DNA from 4 places in the Streptomyces sp. AgN23 genome. Region 3 is predicted to be linked to each of the others. Evidence: riboswitches for the same ligand, from Rfam matches in the RefSeq annotation. Region 3 holds a riboswitch; each other region holds the start of a gene.
The links. Region 3 has a riboswitch for cobalamin ahead of AS97_RS00795 (iron ABC transporter permease). Riboswitches for the same ligand answer to the same signal wherever they lie in the genome.
Positions count from the first base shown of each region.

Region 1: linked by a shared signal. The riboswitch ahead of metE (5-methyltetrahydropteroyltriglutamate--homocysteine S-methyltransferase) and the one ahead of AS97_RS00795 (iron ABC transporter permease) in region 3 are both predicted to bind cobalamin.
Region 2: linked by a shared signal. The riboswitch ahead of AS97_RS29860 (ribonucleoside-diphosphate reductase subunit alpha) and the one ahead of AS97_RS00795 (iron ABC transporter permease) in region 3 are both predicted to bind cobalamin.
Region 4: linked by a shared signal. The riboswitch ahead of AS97_RS13275 (cobalamin biosynthesis protein) and the one ahead of AS97_RS00795 (iron ABC transporter permease) in region 3 are both predicted to bind cobalamin.

Region 1 is NZ_CP007153.1:1,592,063-1,596,265, reverse strand. It holds gene metE (5-methyltetrahydropteroyltriglutamate--homocysteine S-methyltransferase) at 56-2,374, opposite strand; cobalamin riboswitch at 2,538-2,759, opposite strand; gene AS97_RS06935 (hypothetical protein) at 2,897-3,106, opposite strand; gene AS97_RS46950 (hypothetical protein) at 3,370-3,732, shown strand; gene AS97_RS06930 (putative RNA methyltransferase) at 3,779-4,203, opposite strand, start outside.
Region 2 is NZ_CP007153.1:6,859,942-6,864,144, reverse strand. It holds gene AS97_RS29880 (IPT/TIG domain-containing protein) at 1-400, opposite strand, end outside; gene AS97_RS29875 (hypothetical protein) at 864-1,151, shown strand; gene AS97_RS29870 (hypothetical protein) at 1,192-1,356, shown strand; gene AS97_RS29865 (GNAT family N-acetyltransferase) at 1,461-1,967, shown strand; cobalamin riboswitch at 2,159-2,302, shown strand; gene AS97_RS29860 (ribonucleoside-diphosphate reductase subunit alpha) at 2,438-4,203, shown strand, end outside.
Region 3 is NZ_CP007153.1:161,606-165,808, forward strand. It holds gene AS97_RS00785 (ABC transporter substrate-binding protein) at 1-236, opposite strand, end outside; gene AS97_RS00790 (ABC transporter ATP-binding protein) at 245-1,012, opposite strand; gene AS97_RS00795 (iron ABC transporter permease) at 1,016-2,071, opposite strand; cobalamin riboswitch at 2,183-2,319, opposite strand; gene AS97_RS00800 (hypothetical protein) at 2,502-2,684, opposite strand; gene tsaD (tRNA (adenosine(37)-N6)-threonylcarbamoyltransferase complex transferase subunit TsaD) at 2,772-3,824, shown strand; gene AS97_RS00810 (GNAT family N-acetyltransferase) at 3,824-4,203, shown strand, end outside.
Region 4 is NZ_CP007153.1:3,033,285-3,037,487, reverse strand. It holds gene AS97_RS13280 (cobyric acid synthase) at 1-974, opposite strand, end outside; gene AS97_RS13275 (cobalamin biosynthesis protein) at 971-1,954, opposite strand; cobalamin riboswitch at 2,107-2,327, opposite strand; gene AS97_RS13270 (hypothetical protein) at 2,466-2,714, opposite strand; gene AS97_RS13265 (inorganic phosphate transporter) at 2,728-4,008, opposite strand.

The DNA of each region.
Region 1 (4,203 bases), 1.4 Mb from region 3:
CGACCCGGGGCCGGGGCGTCTTCGTGGACGCCCCGGCCCCGGCCGGTCGTCCGGGTCAGGACGCGGGCAGCTCACCGCGGACCGTACGGGCCGCGGTGACCAGGTTCCGCAGTGAGGAGCGGGTCTCGGGCCAGCCGCGGGTCTTCAGGCCGCAGTCGGGGTTGACCCACAGCCGCTCGGCGGGAATGGCTTTCAGGCCGGTGCGGAGCAGTTCGGCCGCCTCCGGCGCGCTGGGCACGCGCGGGGAGTGGATGTCGTACACCCCGGGCCCGGCCTCGCGCGGATAGCCACGGGCGGCCAGTTCGCGGGCCACCTGCATATGGGAACGGGCGGCTTCCAGGCTGATGACATCGGCGTCGAGGTCGTCGATCGCCTGGACGATGTCGCCGAACTCGGCGTAGCACATATGGGTGTGGATCTGGGTGCCGGGACGTACGCCGCCGGTGGTGAGGCGGAAGGCCTCGGTCGCCCAGGACAGATAGGCGGGCCGGTCCTCGGCGCGCAGCGGAAGGGTCTCGCGCAGGGCGGGCTCGTCCACCTGGATGACCGAGGTCCCGGCCGCCTCCAGGTCGCCCACCTCGTCGCGCAGGGCGAGGGCGACCTGGCGGGCGGTGTCGCCGAGGGGTTGGTCGTCGCGGACGAAGGACCAGGCGAGCATGGTGACCGGCCCGGTGAGCATGCCCTTGACCGGGCGGTCGGTGAGGGACTGGGCATAGGCGGTCCAGCGCACCGTCATCGGCTCGGGGCGGGAGATGTCACCGGCCAGGATCGGCGGGCGGACGTAGCGGGTGCCGTAGGACTGCACCCAGCCGTGCCGGGTGGCGAGATAGCCGGTGAGCTGCTCGGCGAAGTACTGGACCATGTCGTTGCGCTCGGCCTCGCCGTGCACCAGCACATCCAGGCCGGTCTGCTCCTGGAAGGAGATCACCTCCTGGATCTCGGCCTTGATGCGCTCCTCGTACCCGGCCGTGTCGATCCGGCCGCCGCGCAGGTCGGCGCGGGCGGTGCGCAGTTCGCCGGTCTGCGGGAAGGAGCCGATGGTGGTGGTCGGCAGCAGCGGCAGGCGGAGGTGGGCGCGCTGGGCCGCGGCGCGTTCGGCATACGGCTGGGCGCGGCGGGTGTCGGCCTCGGTGACCGCGCCGGTGCGGGCGCGGACGGCCGGGTCGCGGGTGATGGGGGAGTTGGCGCGGGAGGCGCGAGCGGCCCGGTTCGCGGCCAGTTCGGCGGTGATGGTGTCGGTGCCGTGGGTCAGGCCCTTGGCGAGGGTGACGATCTCCGTGGTCTTCTGCCGGGCGAAGGCCAGCCAGCGCAGGATCTGCGGTGCGATGTCCCGCTCGGCCGCCGCGTCGAGGGGGACGTGCAGCAGCGAGCAGGAGGCGGCCACATCGACCCGGTCGGCCAGCCCCAGCAGGGTGCCGAGCCTGGCCAGGGACTTCTCCAGGTCGTTGACCCAGATGTTGCGGCCGTTGACGACACCGGCGATCAGCCGCTTGCGGGGCAGCCCGCCGACGGCGGCCAGCGCGTCCAGATTCGCGGCGGCGGCCTCCGTGAAGTCCAGCGCCAGCCCCTCGACCGGGGCCTTGGCCAGTACGGGCAGGGCCTCGCCGAGGCGGTCGAAGTACGAGGCGACCAGCAGCTTCGGACGGTCGGCGAGGGCTCCGAGATCGCGGTAGGCGCGTCCGGCGGCGTTCAGCTCGGCCGGCGTGCGGTCCTGGACCAGGGCGGGTTCATCGAGTTGCACCCACTCGGCACCGGCCGCCCGCAGATCGGCCAGGACCTCGGCGTACACCGGAAGCAGGCGGTCCAGGAGGGTGAGCGGCTCGAAGTCCGCGGGCGCGCCGGGGGCGGGCTTGGCGAGGAGGAGGTAGCTGACGGGACCGACCAGGACCGGCCGCGCCGCCAGACCGAGGCCGAGGGCTTCCGTCAGCTCCGCGACCTGCTTGGCGGAGTCGGCCGTGAACACCGTGTCCGGGCCCAGCTCCGGAACCAGGTAGTGGTAGTTGGTGTCGAACCACTTGGTCATCTCCAGCGGCGCCACGTCCTGTGTGCCCCGCGCCATCGCGAAGTAGCCGTCGAGCGGATCGGTGGCGACGGCGTCCCGGTGGCGGTCGGGGATCGCGCCGACCATGACGGTGGTGTCCAGCACATGGTCGTAGTACGAGAAGTCCCCCGTGGGAACTTCGTCGATGCCCGCCCCGGCCAGCTGCCGCCAGGTGGTGCGGCGCAGTTCGGCGGCGGTGGCCCGGAGCGCGTCGGCGGGGACGCGGCCCTTCCAGTAGCCCTCGATCGCCTTCTTCAGTTCCCGGTTCGGGCCCTGGCGGGGGTAGCCGTACACGGTGGCCCGTGCTGCCGCGGCTGCGGACTTGGTGGTCACGGAGATCTCCTTCGCGAGATGAATCCCTGAGATCCCGGCGACGGGAGGAGAGCGCGAAGGGTGACAGACCGGACGCCACGACCTCGCGCGGCACGCGCGCGGTCGTCCGACCGGAATGTACGCCGACCCGCCCTCGAGGTCACCGGGTGTCCGCGCACGAGTCGTCCGTACGCGGGCAGATGGCAGGTCTTCGGACTCACGGGCGCGTCCTCTTGGGGAGGACACCTAGTGGCCGTCGCTTCCCAGGTCCCTCTACCGGACCCAGTGCGTATGACGGCGGTCGTTCCCGCTCACCGCTGCGGGGCAGTCCCGGATTCCCACCGGGTTCCCTCTTGCGACGCGTCCCGCCTGGCGGACGGGGCGAACCAGCTGCACCAGCCAGCCTACGGGGCCGTCCGGCGGTGTGCAGGGGGCAGTCCGGTATTCGGGAGGGTGAAGTGGAACACGCGATGGCCGAGGCTACGGCCGGTGCCGCCCGGGCCGTGCACCGGCCGCACCCCGTCCATCAGTGAGATCAGCGGGTCAGCACGCGCCGGAGTCCGACCCGCCCGCCAGATTGACCGGCACGGTGACGAACGAGAACTGGTTGCTGGCGCAGACGCCGGGGAAGGTCGTGTTGCTGGAGTTGTTGACGGTCAGATCGGGTGCGTCGTCCGCGAGGGCGCCGCCCGCGCCGACGGCGAGGGACGCGGCGGTGAGGGCGAGCGTGGACAGGGCGGTCCGGATACGCATGGGAACTCCTTGCTGGGGATCTGCCGCCGGATATGACCGGCTTCGCATGCATGGTGCCCCTTTGGTGAGGCGTTCGCGCCGCACCGTCCCCCCAATGGCGGAAGCCCACCCCCGCCGCCGTCCGGGCGGCCCAAGGCGCGCGTCCGGTCATCCGCCTCCGGTCATCCGCCGCCGCGCCGTCCGTCGTCCGCCGGTGCGGAGGGCGGGCGAGGGCCTCGCCCGGGTCGAGGCGGGGCCTGCACATGGCCTATCGACAATAGAAAATCCGGGCGCAGGTCAGCTTCGACTGTGCCACCAGCGGCATCCAGCAGCACCGCTTCACCGGACCGTTCCTGCACGACGTCCTGGTCTCCGCCGGTCCCGCCTTCGACCCCGCCCGGCGCAAGGACCGCCTGCGCTTCCTGATCGCCGTACGCGGCGCGGACGGCCACCGGGCGCTGCTGTCCTGGGCCGAGATCGACCCGGACTTCGGCCGTGCCCAAGTCCTGCTCGCGGTCACCATCGACGGCACCCCGCTCGACCGGGCGGGCCCGCAGCTCGTCCTGCCCCAGGACCGCTGCGGCGCCCGGTACATCAGCGGCATCGAGGCGATCCGGGTGGACGGCGGATACACCGTCTGGGCCTGACGGCGCTGTGCGGAGCCCGGCGGGCCGGGGCGTCTTCGCGGTGGTGTCAGACCAGCGGACGGTATGCGGTGAGGGCGACGGACAGTGTCACGTCACAGGGCTCGGGCAGCAGCGCGACGCGCTCCTTCAGCCGCTCGCCCTGCTGGTGCCAGGCGTTGGGCCCCATCCCCACCAACTGCGGCACGGCCTGATGGTCCAGCGTCATGGTGCTCCGCGAACGCTCCCGGGCCACCTCGGTGAAATGCGCCGAGAAGCGGTCCGCCAGTCGCTCGTCCTTCTGCTCGTCCACCCGCAGCAGCCCCAGGGCCTCCACCAGCTCGCGCAGATGGTCCGGCCGGGGCGTCACCACCAGCAGCACACCCTCAGGGCGCAGCATCCGTCGCAGCTCGGCCGGATTGCGCGGTGCGAAGACGTTGAGGACCACCGACGCGGCCCCGTCGGCGAACGGCAGCTCGGCCCAGGCGTCGGCCA
Region 2 (4,203 bases), 6.7 Mb from region 3:
ACACCTGGCTGTTGCTGGTGCCGACCGTGGTGGTGACCAGGACCTGGACGGACCCGGGCGCGTGCGGCGGGGCTATCACCACGACGATGTCGTTGGTGGGATTCCCCGGCCAGCCGCCTCCGGGCCAGCCACCACCGCCCCAGCCACCGCCCCAGCCGCCGCCCCAGTCACCATCCCAGCCGCCGCCACCGGAACTGCTCTGGCTGACGATCTGGGCGGGCACGCCGCCGAAGGTCACGCTGATCACGTTGCGCAGGTTCTGCCCGTTGAGCTGGACGAGGTTCCCACCGGCGGCGGGGCCCGAGTTGGGCACCACGGACAGCAGCAACGGCGGCCCCACCTGCGACGGGGGCCAGTTGGCCGCAGTGGGGGCGGCGGTCGCGAGAGCGGTCGAAGTCATGGTTGGTCCTCCCGGGAAGGGTTCGGGCGATATGCGCCGGCGGCATGCCGATGTCGTGGGCAAGCCGCTGGTCAACGCCTCGTCGTCGCCGCGCGGTCGAGGCAGGCCGGCACCGGAGGAACAGAAAGCCGCCGGGCGGCCGGTCAGGGCGCGGGATCGATGCGCCGGATGAGAGCGGAGCTACGGGACGAACGCCCGGCTCCTGGATGGCCTACGAGGTATGAGGCACCCCCGGCGGCACGTTTCCAGTTATCCACGCTCACCCCCGTCGCTCAAGGTTCCGGGGCTGCCATCACTCGTTTGGCGCATCTGGGCGCGCCTGGCGGCGAGCTTGTATGACAAGCGCTCCGCTATTCGGGGGAACCCGCGGCCGGAGTATGGCCTGCCGTCCTCCACCGTGCCTCTAATGAGTGACATCGGCAGTGCCAACCCGTGCGGGACCACCCGGGGAGGGAGCGATCCGATGAGCCTCGCCGCATTCCTCCTCGCCCTCGGCACCACCTGCCGTATCACCCGCTTCATCACCAAGGACACGCTGGCGGCGGGGTTCAGGACCTGGGTCGCCGACCGCTTCGGCGACGACTCCCGGTTCTCCTATCTCGTCAACTGCGGCTGGTGCACCAGCACCTGGGTCGCCGGCGCCATCGCCGTCTACGCCTCCTTGCTGCACACCACCGCGTGGTTCCACCTCCCGGCGACCGCCCTGACGCTCTCCTACCTCGCCGGGCTCGCCTCGCGGTGGCTGGACTGACACCCATCCGTACTGGACTCGAGGGAAAGGAACGGCAGCCATGGCCTGCAACTGCGGCGGAGGGGCACGTGCCCCGCAACCCGTTGTCGTCTATGAGTTGACGCTGCCGGACGGCACGGTCCGGCGCTATTTCACCTATCAGGAGGCCGACGCCGCCAACAAGCGCGCGGGCTCCACCGGAGTGATCAGCACCGCCGTCCAGTGACGGCGAAGCCCGGCGAGTGACGGCGAAGCCCGGCGAGTGACGGCGAAGCCCGGCGAGTGACGCATGGCGGCCCCGCTGTCAGTGGTGTGCGGCAGACTGCGGCCATGGACATCACGATCAGGCGCGCGCGGGACGAGGAGCTGGACGGAATCGGGGAGCTCACCGCGCAGGTGTATCTCGGGGACGGCCTCCTGGACTTCGGGGACAGTGATCCATATCTCACCACCCTGCGCGACGCCCGGCGCCGGGCCGCCGAGGCCGAGCTGCTGGTCGCGGCGGACGCGGCGAGCGACGAGGTGCTCGGGGCCGTGGCGTTCGCGGTGTACGGCGGGGCGTATGCGGAGCTGGCCCGACCCGGCGAGGGCGAGTTCCGGATGCTGGCCGTTCGGCCGGAGTCGCGGCGGCGCGGGGCGGCCGAGGCGCTGGTGCACGCCTGCCTGGACCGGGGGCGCGCGCTGGGGCTGCGGCGGATCGTGATCAGCAGCCAGCAGTCCATGACCGCCGCCCACCGGCTGTACGAGCGGCTGGGGTTCGTGCGGGCCCCGGAGCGGGACTGGTCGCCGATAGCCACGTTGGAGCTCACCCTGTGGGCGTTCACAGTGGAGCTGTGACGACCGGCGGCACACGCCCCGGCCCAGGCGGCGCACGCCCCGGCCCAGGGGCTCGGGCGCGCCCACGGGCGCGCGTACCCGCCCGGCCACGGGCCGCCACGGGCCCCAGGTCACAGGCCACCTCCGGAACGCATTAGCACATTCATGCGAAACTCCGCACCTCACGACACAAGATATGGGGGTGCGTCCGTCGGCCGACACAAGATGTATGCTCGTCCTCGCTGTCGCCGCAGGGGAATCCGGTGAGAATCCGGAACTGTCCCGCAACGGTGTACGTGTGCGCTTATGCGGCGTGCCCGTAAGTCCGAGCACCTGCCGACGGCCCTGTGTGAACACGTCCCCCGGCCTCGAGGGTTGGGCCGATGGACGCTGCGTGGAGTGCCTGACGTACGAGGAGTGCGGCAGCGGCATGCCCGTACGCGCCCATCGCACCCCCTCGTGGCCCCGGCCGAGCGAGGGAGAGCACCTCAGTGACCATCGCGCCCGCAGATCCGGTTTCAGAGCAGGCGGTTTCTCAGGCAGCGCACGACGCGCCCGGAACCGCCCTGCTGCGGACACTTACCGGACTCACCGCCGATCTGCCCGCCACCGACCCCGGCAAGGTCGCGGCCGCCGCCCTGCGCGGCCGCCATCCCGGCTCGGACGAGGCGGAGCTGCGTGGCCTGGCGACCGAGGCGGCGGCCGGGCTGATCGCCGAGGAGCCGGAGTACTCGCGGCTGGCCGCGCGGCTGCTGGCGCTCACGATCACGGAGGAGGCGGCCGGGCAGGGCGCGGTCTCCTTCTCCACCTCCGTCCAGGTGGGCCACCGCGAGGGCCTGCTGGCCGACTCCACCGCGGAGTTCGCGGCCGCCCACGCCGCACGGCTGGACGCGCTGGTGGAGCGGGCCCTGGCCGACGGCGCCGACAAGCGCTTCGGCTACTTCGGACTGCGCACCCTCTACAGCCGCTATCTGCTGCGCCATCCGATCACCCGTCAGGTGATCGAGACCCCGCAGCACTTCCTGCTGCGGGTGGCCTGCGGGCTCGCCGAGGACCTCTCGGAGCGGGCGCTGGACGATGTGGCCGAGCTGTACCGGCTGACCAGCACGCTGTCGTATCTGCCCAGCTCCCCCACGCTGTTCAACTCCGGCACCCGGCATCCGCAAATGTCGTCCTGCTATCTGCTGGACTCACCGCTGGACGAGCTGGACTCGATCTACAACCGCTACCACCAGGTGGCGCGGCTGTCGAAGCACGCGGGCGGCATCGGCCTGTCCTACTCCCGTATCCGGGCACGCGGTTCGCTGATCCGGGGCACCAACGGGCACTCCAATGGCATCGTGCCGTTCCTGCGCACGCTCGACGCCTCGGTGGCCGCCGTCAACCAGGGCGGCCGGCGCAAGGGCGCGGCCTGCGTCTATCTGGAGACCTGGCACGCGGACCTCGAGGAGTTCCTGGAGCTGCGGGACAACACGGGCGAGGAAGCCCGCCGCACCCACAACCTCAACATCGCCCACTGGATCCCGGACGAGTTCATGCGCCGGGTCGAGGCGGACGCCGACTGGTCGCTGTTCTCCCCGGTCGACGCGCCCGCTCTGGTGGACCTGTGGGGCGATGAGTTCGACGCCGCGTACCGCAAGGCCGAGGCCGAGGGCCGGGCGGTCAAACAGGTCCCGGCGCGGCAGCTGTACGCCCGGATGATGCGCACCCTCGCGCAGACCGGCAACGGCTGGATGACCTTCAAGGACGCCGCCAACCGCACCGCCAACCAGACCGCCGAGCCCGGCAGGGTCGTCCACTCCTCCAACCTGTGCACCGAGATCCTGGAGGTCACAGACGACGGCGAGACCGCCGTGTGCAACCTCGGCTCGGTCAACCTCGCCGCGCACCTGGACGAGGACGGGCAGCTCGACTGGGAGCGCCTCGACGCCACCGTCCACACCGCCGTGACCTTCCTCGACCGCGTGGTGGACATCAACTTCTACCCGACGGACGAGGCCAGGGCCTCCAACTCCCGCTGGCGGCCGGTGGGTCTGGGCCTGATGGGGCTGCAGGACGTCTTCTTCCGGCTGCGGCTGCCGTTCGACTCGCCCGAGGCCAAGGCGCTCTCCACCCGGATCTCCGAGCGCATCATGCTCGCCGCGTACGAGGCGTCCTGTGAACTGGCCGAGCGCCACGGCCCGCATCCGGCCTGGTCCGAGACCCGCACCGCGCGCGGTGTGCTGCACCCGGACCACTACACGGACGCGGTGGCCAC
Region 3 (4,203 bases):
GGCATGGCGAACCCGGCCATGCGGTTCTCCAGGCCGAGGGCGAACATCAGCTCGGTGATGCCGACGTCGTTGGTGACGACCCGCTGGGGGACCTTGTCGTACGTCACCTTCTTGCCGCAGTTGGTGAGCGTGACGGCGTGGGACTTCGCCTCCTTGGACGACTCGACACTCGCGCCGCAGCCGGTTGCGGTGACGGTGGCTGCGAGGCAGAGGGCGGCGGCGAGCAACTTACGCATGGGAGTCCTTACTTGGCGGGCTGAAGCAGGTCGAACAGGAGCTGGACCGCGCCGGTCTCCGGGTGCCGCACCGGATGCGCGCGCACTCCGAACACCTCGGCGAGCAGGGCGGGTCGGAGTACGTCGTGCGGTGGTCCGGAGGCGGCGATCCGGCCGCCGGCGATGACGTAGAGGACATCGCAGTGCGCGGCGGCCAGGTTGAGGTCGTGCAGGGCGGCGAGCACGGTCAGCCCGCTGTCGCGGACGAGGGAAAGCATGTCCAGCTGGTGGGCGATGTCGAGGTGGTTGGTGGGTTCGTCGAGGACGAGGACGCGGGGTTGCTGGGCGAGGGCGCGGGCGATGAGGACGCGCTGTTTCTCGCCGCCGGACAGGGCGAGGAACCCGCGGTCGGCGAGGTGCGTGACGCCGGTGCGGTCCATGGCCTGCGCGCAGACGGCGCGGTCCTCGGCGGCCGTGCGGCCCTGGTGCGGCAGGCGTCCCATCGCCACCGCTTCGGCGACGGTGAAGTCGAACTCGGCGGACGTCTCCTGCGGCAGCGCGGCCAACTGCCGGGCGGCGGCCCGCGGTTCCATGGCGTGCAGGTCGTCCCCGTCGAGGCGTACGACTCCCCCGGCCGGGCGCAGTGCCCGGTACACGCAGCGCAGCAACGTCGACTTGCCGCTGCCGTTCGGACCGACGAGCCCGACGAACGCCCCGCTGTCCGCAGCGAGCCGCACGTCCTCCACCAGCCGGGTCCCGGCGGCCTCGACCGTCACGTCCTCGATGTCGAGCCTCATCTGTCACCGGCCTCCGAACGCGTAGCCGCCGCGCCGCATCAGCAGCAGGAAGGCGGGGACGCCGACCACCGCGGTGATCACTCCGACCGGCAACTCCGCGGGCGCGAGCAGGAGTCGGGACAGGATGTCCGCCCACACCAGCAGGACGGCTCCGGCGAGGGGTGCCACCGCGAGCACCTTCCGGTGGTCGGCACCGACCAGAATCCGTACGACGTGCGGCACCATCAGTCCGACGAAACCGATGGCTCCACTGACCGCGACCACCGTGCCGGTCACCGCTGCCGTCACCAGGAACAGCTCCCTGCGCAGCCGGGCGGGTTGGACGCCGAGCGCGGCGGCCGTCTCGTCGCCCATGGCGAGTGCATTGAGCGGTTCGGCCCGCCACCGCAGCCACGCCCACCCGGCGGCCACGGTCACCGCGGCGAGCGGCACCTGCGCCCAGGTCGCCCCGCCCAGGCTGCCCAGCAGCCACATCATCGCCGAACGGGCCGCCTCGCCCCGGGCCGCGCCGAACACCATGACAGTGGTGACCGCCTCGAAGCCGTACGCCAGCGCCGTCCCGGTCAGGATCAGCCGCAGCGGTGTCAGGCCGTGCGGCGAGCGGGCCACCGCGTACACGAGGACCATGGCCGCGAGCGCCGAGGCGAACGCCGACACCGACAGCGCCCACACACCCAGCCCGGCGAACGCCCCGAGCAGGATGACCGCGTTCGCGCCCACCGCCGCGCCCGAGGAGATGCCCAGCACGAACGGATCGGCGAGCGCGTTGCGCACCATGGCCTGCACGGCGACCCCGACGGCCGCGAGCCCCGCGCCCACGACGGCCCCGAGCACGACGCGCGGCAGCCGGATCTCCCAGACGATGGTGTACGCGGCGGCGTCATCGGCATGCACGGTGCCGCCGGTGGTCCCTGCCCACAGGAAGCGGAACACATCCGCCCAGCCGATCCCTGCGGCCCCGAGGCCGACACCGCACACGAGCGACACGAGGAGAAGCAGTCCGAGGCCGAGTGCCAAGGGGGGTACGGGTATTCGGCCGGGGATGGGGCTGCGTCGCACGGTCGGGGCGGTCCTTCGCCTAGGGCCGCCGGTCGGACCTCACGCAAGGAGACAGCCCGTACGACACGAAGGCCGCGCGGTCCCCTCTCGCAGTCCACGGCGAGCAGTCAACGGGTCGCGCCACCCACAGGCGATCGGGCTCACGCGAACAACCAGGGGTCGCCGCACACACCGTTGCGGGTCAGCGCCGGACTCTCACCGGACTTCCCCCGCGGGAGGCGTTGGGAGCCTAACAGAGGCAGATCAACGGCAGACGTGCCGCTCCCACTCCGGCGAATACAGGTGGCTGTCGCCGAACTGCTCCGCCCCCAGCGTCCGCGGCGCTCAGGGATGGCTGTCGGGGCGACGGGGGCGCACTTTACCCGGCGAGGGCCAGGAGCTGCGCGTTCGAGGAGCGAACGGGACCAAGCCCTCATCCATTCACCTGCGGTCAGAGCCCGAGGAAGCCGAGGGCGCCTCGTACCTGGTCGCTGCCGGTGTACGGGCGGCGGGTTCGGAGGCTCCCGGAGTTCCCGGCGGTACGGGTCAGCGAGCCGCCTGCCGCCGCCTTCGCGATGGGCGAGGCAGCAGAGACTTCGGGAAGCGGGATGTCCAGATGCCACTGGCTGGGCATCGCTCGCGAGCCCGAACTCGGCTTAACATCCCACCCGACTTATTGCACACTATTCGCAACAGCATGTGGCTCGCAGGAAGGCGCAGCATGGCCCCTCCGATCGTGCTCGGGATCGAGTCGTCGTGCGACGAGACCGGCGCGGGACTCGTCCGGGACGGGGTCCTGCTCGGCCATGCGGTGGCGTCGAGCATGGACGAGCACGCCCGCTACGGCGGAGTGGTCCCGGAGATCGCCTCCCGCGCTCATCTGCATGCCCTGCGCCCGGTCGTGGGCCAGGCACTCGACGAGGCGGGGCTGCGGCTGTCGGACATCGACGCCGTCGCCGTCACCACGGGGCCGGGCCTGTCCGGCGCGTTGCAGGTGGGCCTGGCGGGTGCGAAGGGCATCGCCTACGCGCTGGGCGTGCCGCTCCACGGGGTTCATCACCTGGCCGGTCATGTCGCCGCCGACACCCTGGAACACGGCCCGCTGCCCAACCCCTGCATGGTCCTGATCGTCTCCGGCGGCCGCACCTCGCTCCTCCGCGTCCGCAGCCTGGCCCGCGACCCGATCGCCCACCTCGGCGACACCCTCGACGACGCCGGGGAGTGCTTCGACAAGGTCGCCCGGGCCTTCGGGCTGCCGTACCCCGGCGGTCCGGCCATCGACCAGGCGGCGCGCACAGGCGATCCGCGCGCTGTCGACTTCCCGCGCCCGCTGCCCGGCTCGTACGACTTCTCTTTCTCGGGGCTGAAGACAGCCGCCGCCCGCTGGGCCGAGGGTCACCCGGGCCGAGAGCTACCGGTGGCGAACGGGGCGGCCTCGCTCCAGGAGGCGATCGCGGACGTACTGACCCGCAAGGCGGTGGCCGCCTGCGTCGAGCACGGGGTCGGCACGCTGGTGGTGGTCGGCGGGGTCGCCGCGAACTCCCGTGTCCGGTCCCTCGCCGAGGAGCGCTGCCAGGCCGCCGGAATCAACCTACGTGTACCGCCGCTCAAGCTGTGCACAGACAACGGCGCGATGATCGCCGCCGTCGGCGACCTCCTCGTACGCGCCGGAGCCGAACCCGCACCGCTCAACGTGTCCATTGACCCGTCAGCGCCGTTGGAATACGCGGCCCTGCACCCGGTGTCGACCACCACGAAATCGGTGGCGGCCTGATGAACACCCGCATCAAGGTCTTCAGGGACGCGGGCCTGCTCGCCCATTCCGGCGCCTTGCACTCCCTCTACGTCTCGGCGTTCTGCGTCCCGCCCTGGAACGAGGACGAGGCGAGAGCGGCCGAGTTCGTGGGGCGGCTGGTGAGCAACGTCCGACGGCTCGGCTTCACCGCCGCGCTCGCCTTCGCCGGGGAAGAGTCCCTCGGTTTCGCGACCGCCGGGACCACCCTGGCCCCGTTCCCCACCGGCCGCTGCTACCCACAGGCAGCCGCCGGCCTTGGCCCCGAGCGCACCGTCGACTGGCTGTGCGGCGCCCGCGCGATAGATGAACTCGCCGTCCGCCCCGCAGCTCAGGGCACCGGCCTCCCCGCCGACCTCCT
Region 4 (4,203 bases), 2.9 Mb from region 3:
AACCGCACGACCACGCCCGGTTCGGCCGCCAGCGCGTCCACGTCCGTGAAGTTGGACATCAGCGGCACGGCGGCCACCGCGATCCGCAGGACGTCCGCGCCGTAAGGGGGCGCCACGACGCTCTCCCGCACCGTGCCGCGCAGCGACACCCGCAGCCCGTCCTCCTCGTCGATCCCCAGCCCGTGGGCGAACGGGAGCACACCGACGGTCGGGCGCCCGGTGAGGTCGCGCAGCATGTCCAGACCGGGCTCCAGAAGGCTCACATCGCCGCGGAACTTGTTCACCAGATAGGCGGCCACATGCCGTTGGTCCGCCGCCGACAGCAGCGCGGTGGTGCCGAAGAAGGACGCGAAGACGCCACCGCGGTCGATGTCCCCGACCACCACGACCGGAAGCCCGGCGGCGCGCGCCAGCCCCATGTTGACGATGTCGGTGCGGCGCAGATTGATCTCGGCCGGACTGCCCGCGCCCTCGCAGATCACCGCGTCATGGGTGCGTCGCAGCTCCTCCAGGCACTCCGTGACGGTCCCCAGCAGCGCCTCCCGCCCCGAGACCCGCGTCCGCCCGGGGGAGTCCGCGTCCGACGGCGGGTTCGCCGCGGGCCCCGATCGCCCGAAGTACCCGCGCGCGCTCAGCTCGCCCACCGGCTTGCCCAGCAGCACCACTTGGCTGCTGCGGTCGCTGCCCGGCTTCAGCAGGACCGGGTTCATCAGCGCGCTCGGCTCGACGCGCGCGGCGGCGGCCTGCATGGCCTGGGCCCGCCCGATCTCCGCCCCCTCCCGGGTGACGAAGGAGTTGAGCGACATGTTCTGCGCCTTGAAGGGGGCCACGCTGACGCCCTTACGGGCGAGCCACCGGCAGATCCCGGCCGTCACGACGCTCTTGCCCGCGTCGGAGGTGGTGCCCGCGACGAGCAGGCCCCCGCCCCGCGCCCCGGAACCGTCCGTGCCGCCCTTACCGCGTATCCCGCTCATCCACCGCCCCTTCCAGCGGCCCGGGGCCGCCCCGTCAACGCCCTCAGGACCGGCCGGGCCGCCACGGACACCCCGAGCGCCAGGACGCCGACGCGCCGCGACAGCCGTATCGCCCGCTGGATGTCGGCCGACTCCACCGGCCGCCCGCCGGAGTTGAGCACCGGCCGGTGCTCGACCCGGCCGCCGTACGTGAGGGTGCCGCCCAGCCGTATCCCCAGCGCGCCCGCGAACGACGCTTCCACAGGGCCCGCGTTCGGGCTCGGATGGCGCCGGCCGTCGCGCCGCCAGGCGCGCCGCGCACCGCGCGGATCGGGGCCCGCGAGTGTCGCCAGGGCCGCCGTAAGGCGCGCACCGGGCCAGCCGGCCACATCGTCCAGACGGGCCGCCGCCCAGCCGAACCGCCGGTAGCGCGGCGACTTGTGGCCCACCATGGCGTCCAGGGTGTTGATGGCGCGGAAGCCGATGAGCCCCGGCACGCCGCCCACGGCGCCCCACACCAGCGCGCCCACGACGGCGTCGGAGGTGTTCTCGGCGACCGATTCGACGACCGCGCGGGCGATCTGCGGCCCGTCCAGCGCCTGCGGATCGCGGCCGCACAGATGCGGCAGCCACTCCCGGGCGAGGTCGAGGTCACCCGCGGCGAGGGCCCCGCCGACGGCCCGTGCCTCACGGCCCAGCGTCGTGCCGCCCAGCACGGCCCAGGTGGCGGCGGCGGTCAGGGCGGCCTCCGCGCCGCCGCGCCCGCCGAGGGCCCGTACGACACGGGTCAGCAGCGCGGCACCGGCGGCCGCGCCGCCCGCGCACAACACGGTGTGCAGGGCCCCGTATCCGCGGTGGTCACGCCACAGCCGGCGCTCGGCGGCCGCGGCGGCGCGCCCGAACGCGGCGACCGGATGGCCGCGGCGCGGATCGCCCGTGGCGAGATCGCCGAGGAAGCCGAGGGCCGCACCGCACGCGAACGAGGCGTGATCGGCACGCATCCGTCAGGCCGCCGTCACGCCTCGGCGCGACGACACATAACCAAAGGGGCCAGGGGGGCCGAAGGGGCCGGAAGAGCCAGTGGGGACAGAGGAGGCTGACGACGTGGCGGTGCCGGGCATGGCGGTATGTCCTCACTCAGGGTCCGCGCCCTGGTTCGACTGACCGGCGGTGAAAGTCTCCTGGCTCCCGGATCCGCGCCCCTCCCGGTCTTCCAGCCCCGCGTACGAAGCGAACCGTACGGTCGAGCCGTGACCCCATACAGGCGATGGGAGAGTGCTCCCCGGTGACAGTGGCGGGACCGCGCCGGATTCTCACCGGCTTCCTCTCCTGCCGCCGTTTGGCTCGGGAAGTCCACCATGGGCCGCGAATGGCCGTCAACTCGCATATGACCCAAGTCGCCCGAGTGTGCCGAGCCCCACAGACGGCGGCCGCACACGAGGCGGCCGCCGGACGGTCGGCGCTGGTCAGCACCACCATCCGGCGGCCGGTGGGTCGATGAGGACGCGAGCCTCAGGCGACGATCAGATAGATGCCGTACGCCACGGCCGCGGCGCACAGCGCGAAACAGGTGTACGCGCCGGTGCGCGCGAGCGCCGAGGCGCCGGCCGCGCCACCGGACGCGGCGGCCGTGCCGCCCTGCTCCGGCGCCGCCTTACGGGACGTACCGAGGATGCCCAGGGTGAAGACGCCCACCATGCCGACCGTCACCACGAGGCTGACGCCGAAGACCTGGCCGAGTGCCGCCCAGTCGATGCTCATGTTCCGTGGCTCCTTAACGGATGGTGCTGCTCGCGGCGGCGGGGGTGGGGGTCTGCTCGCGTGTGTGCTCGGCGATGCCGCTCTCGGGGGCGGCCTCGACCGCGCTCTCGGGGGCGGAGGGCTTCGCACCCGCGGGCGGCGGGGCCACGGACCGCAGGGCGGCCGTGACGACGCCCACCGGCTCGTGTGCGTCGACCTCGTTGACGTTGGTGTGGTCCACGGGCTTACGGCGCGACAGCGCCCAGATCGCCCCGCAGGCCAGGACGGCGAGCACGGCCACCGCGGTGATCCCCGCGTTCCCCTGGTCGGCCAGCAGCGCGGCGGCGCCCGCCACCAGGCCCGCGGCCGGGAGGGTCAGCACCCAGGCGACCACCATGCGGCCGGCGGTCGACCAGCGCACCACCGCGCCCTTACGGCCGACACCCGCACCCATGACGGCGCCGGAGCAGACCTGGGTGGTGGACAGCGCGAAGCCGATGTGGGAGGAGGCGAGGATGACGGTCGCGGCGCCGGTCTGGGCGGCGAAGCCCTGCGGCGGCTGGATGTCGGTGATGCCCTTGCCCATGGTGCGGATGATGCGCCAGCCGCCCAGGTAGGTGCCGAGCGCGATGGCCAGGCCCGCCGAGACGATGACCCACAGCGGCGGGTCGGAGTCGGGTGCCACCACGCCCCCGGTGACCAGCGCCAGGGTGATCACGCCCATCGTCTTCTGGGCGTCGTTGGTGCCGTGGGCCAGGGAGACGAGGGCGGCCGAGGCGATCTGCCCCGCGCGGTAGCCCTTCGCGGTGTCCTCCGCGGCTCGGCCGCGGCCGAGCCGGTAGGTGAGCCGGGTGGCGGCCACCGTGGCGATGCCGGCCACGACCGGCGCGGCGACGGCGGGGATCAGGACCTTCATGACGATCGCGTCGCCGTTGACCCCGTCCAGCCCGACGGAGACCACGGTGGCGCCGATCAGGCCGCCGAACAGGGCGTGCGAGGAACTGGACGGGAGCCCGGCGAGCCAGGTCACCAGATTCCACAGGATCGCGCCGACCAGCCCCGCGAAGATCACTTCTGGTCGGATACCGGAGTCCTCGTCGATGATCCCGCCGGAGATGGTCTTGGCCACCTCCACGGACAGGAACGCGCCGACGAGATTGAGGACGGCCGACATCGCCACCGCCACCCTGGGACCGAGTGCTCCCGTGGAGATGGTGGTGGCCATGGCGTTAGCCGTGTCGTGGAAGCCGTTCGTGAAGTCGAACACCAAGGCCGTGACGATCACGATCCCGATGAGAAGCGTGATGTGTTCCATACACCCGGTCAATCAGTTCGAAGGTCGTTAGTGGCACGGTGAACGTAAGGAAACAGGGTGAACGGAAGGTGAACTGAGCAGGGCGTCAGGGTGACGTGGTTGCGGGAGTGCCACAGCCTGATGAATTCAAGCCTACTTTCCTATGTCGTACGGGGGTTGGGCCTCGGTCGAGGACTGCAGGAGGGGGCCACGGGA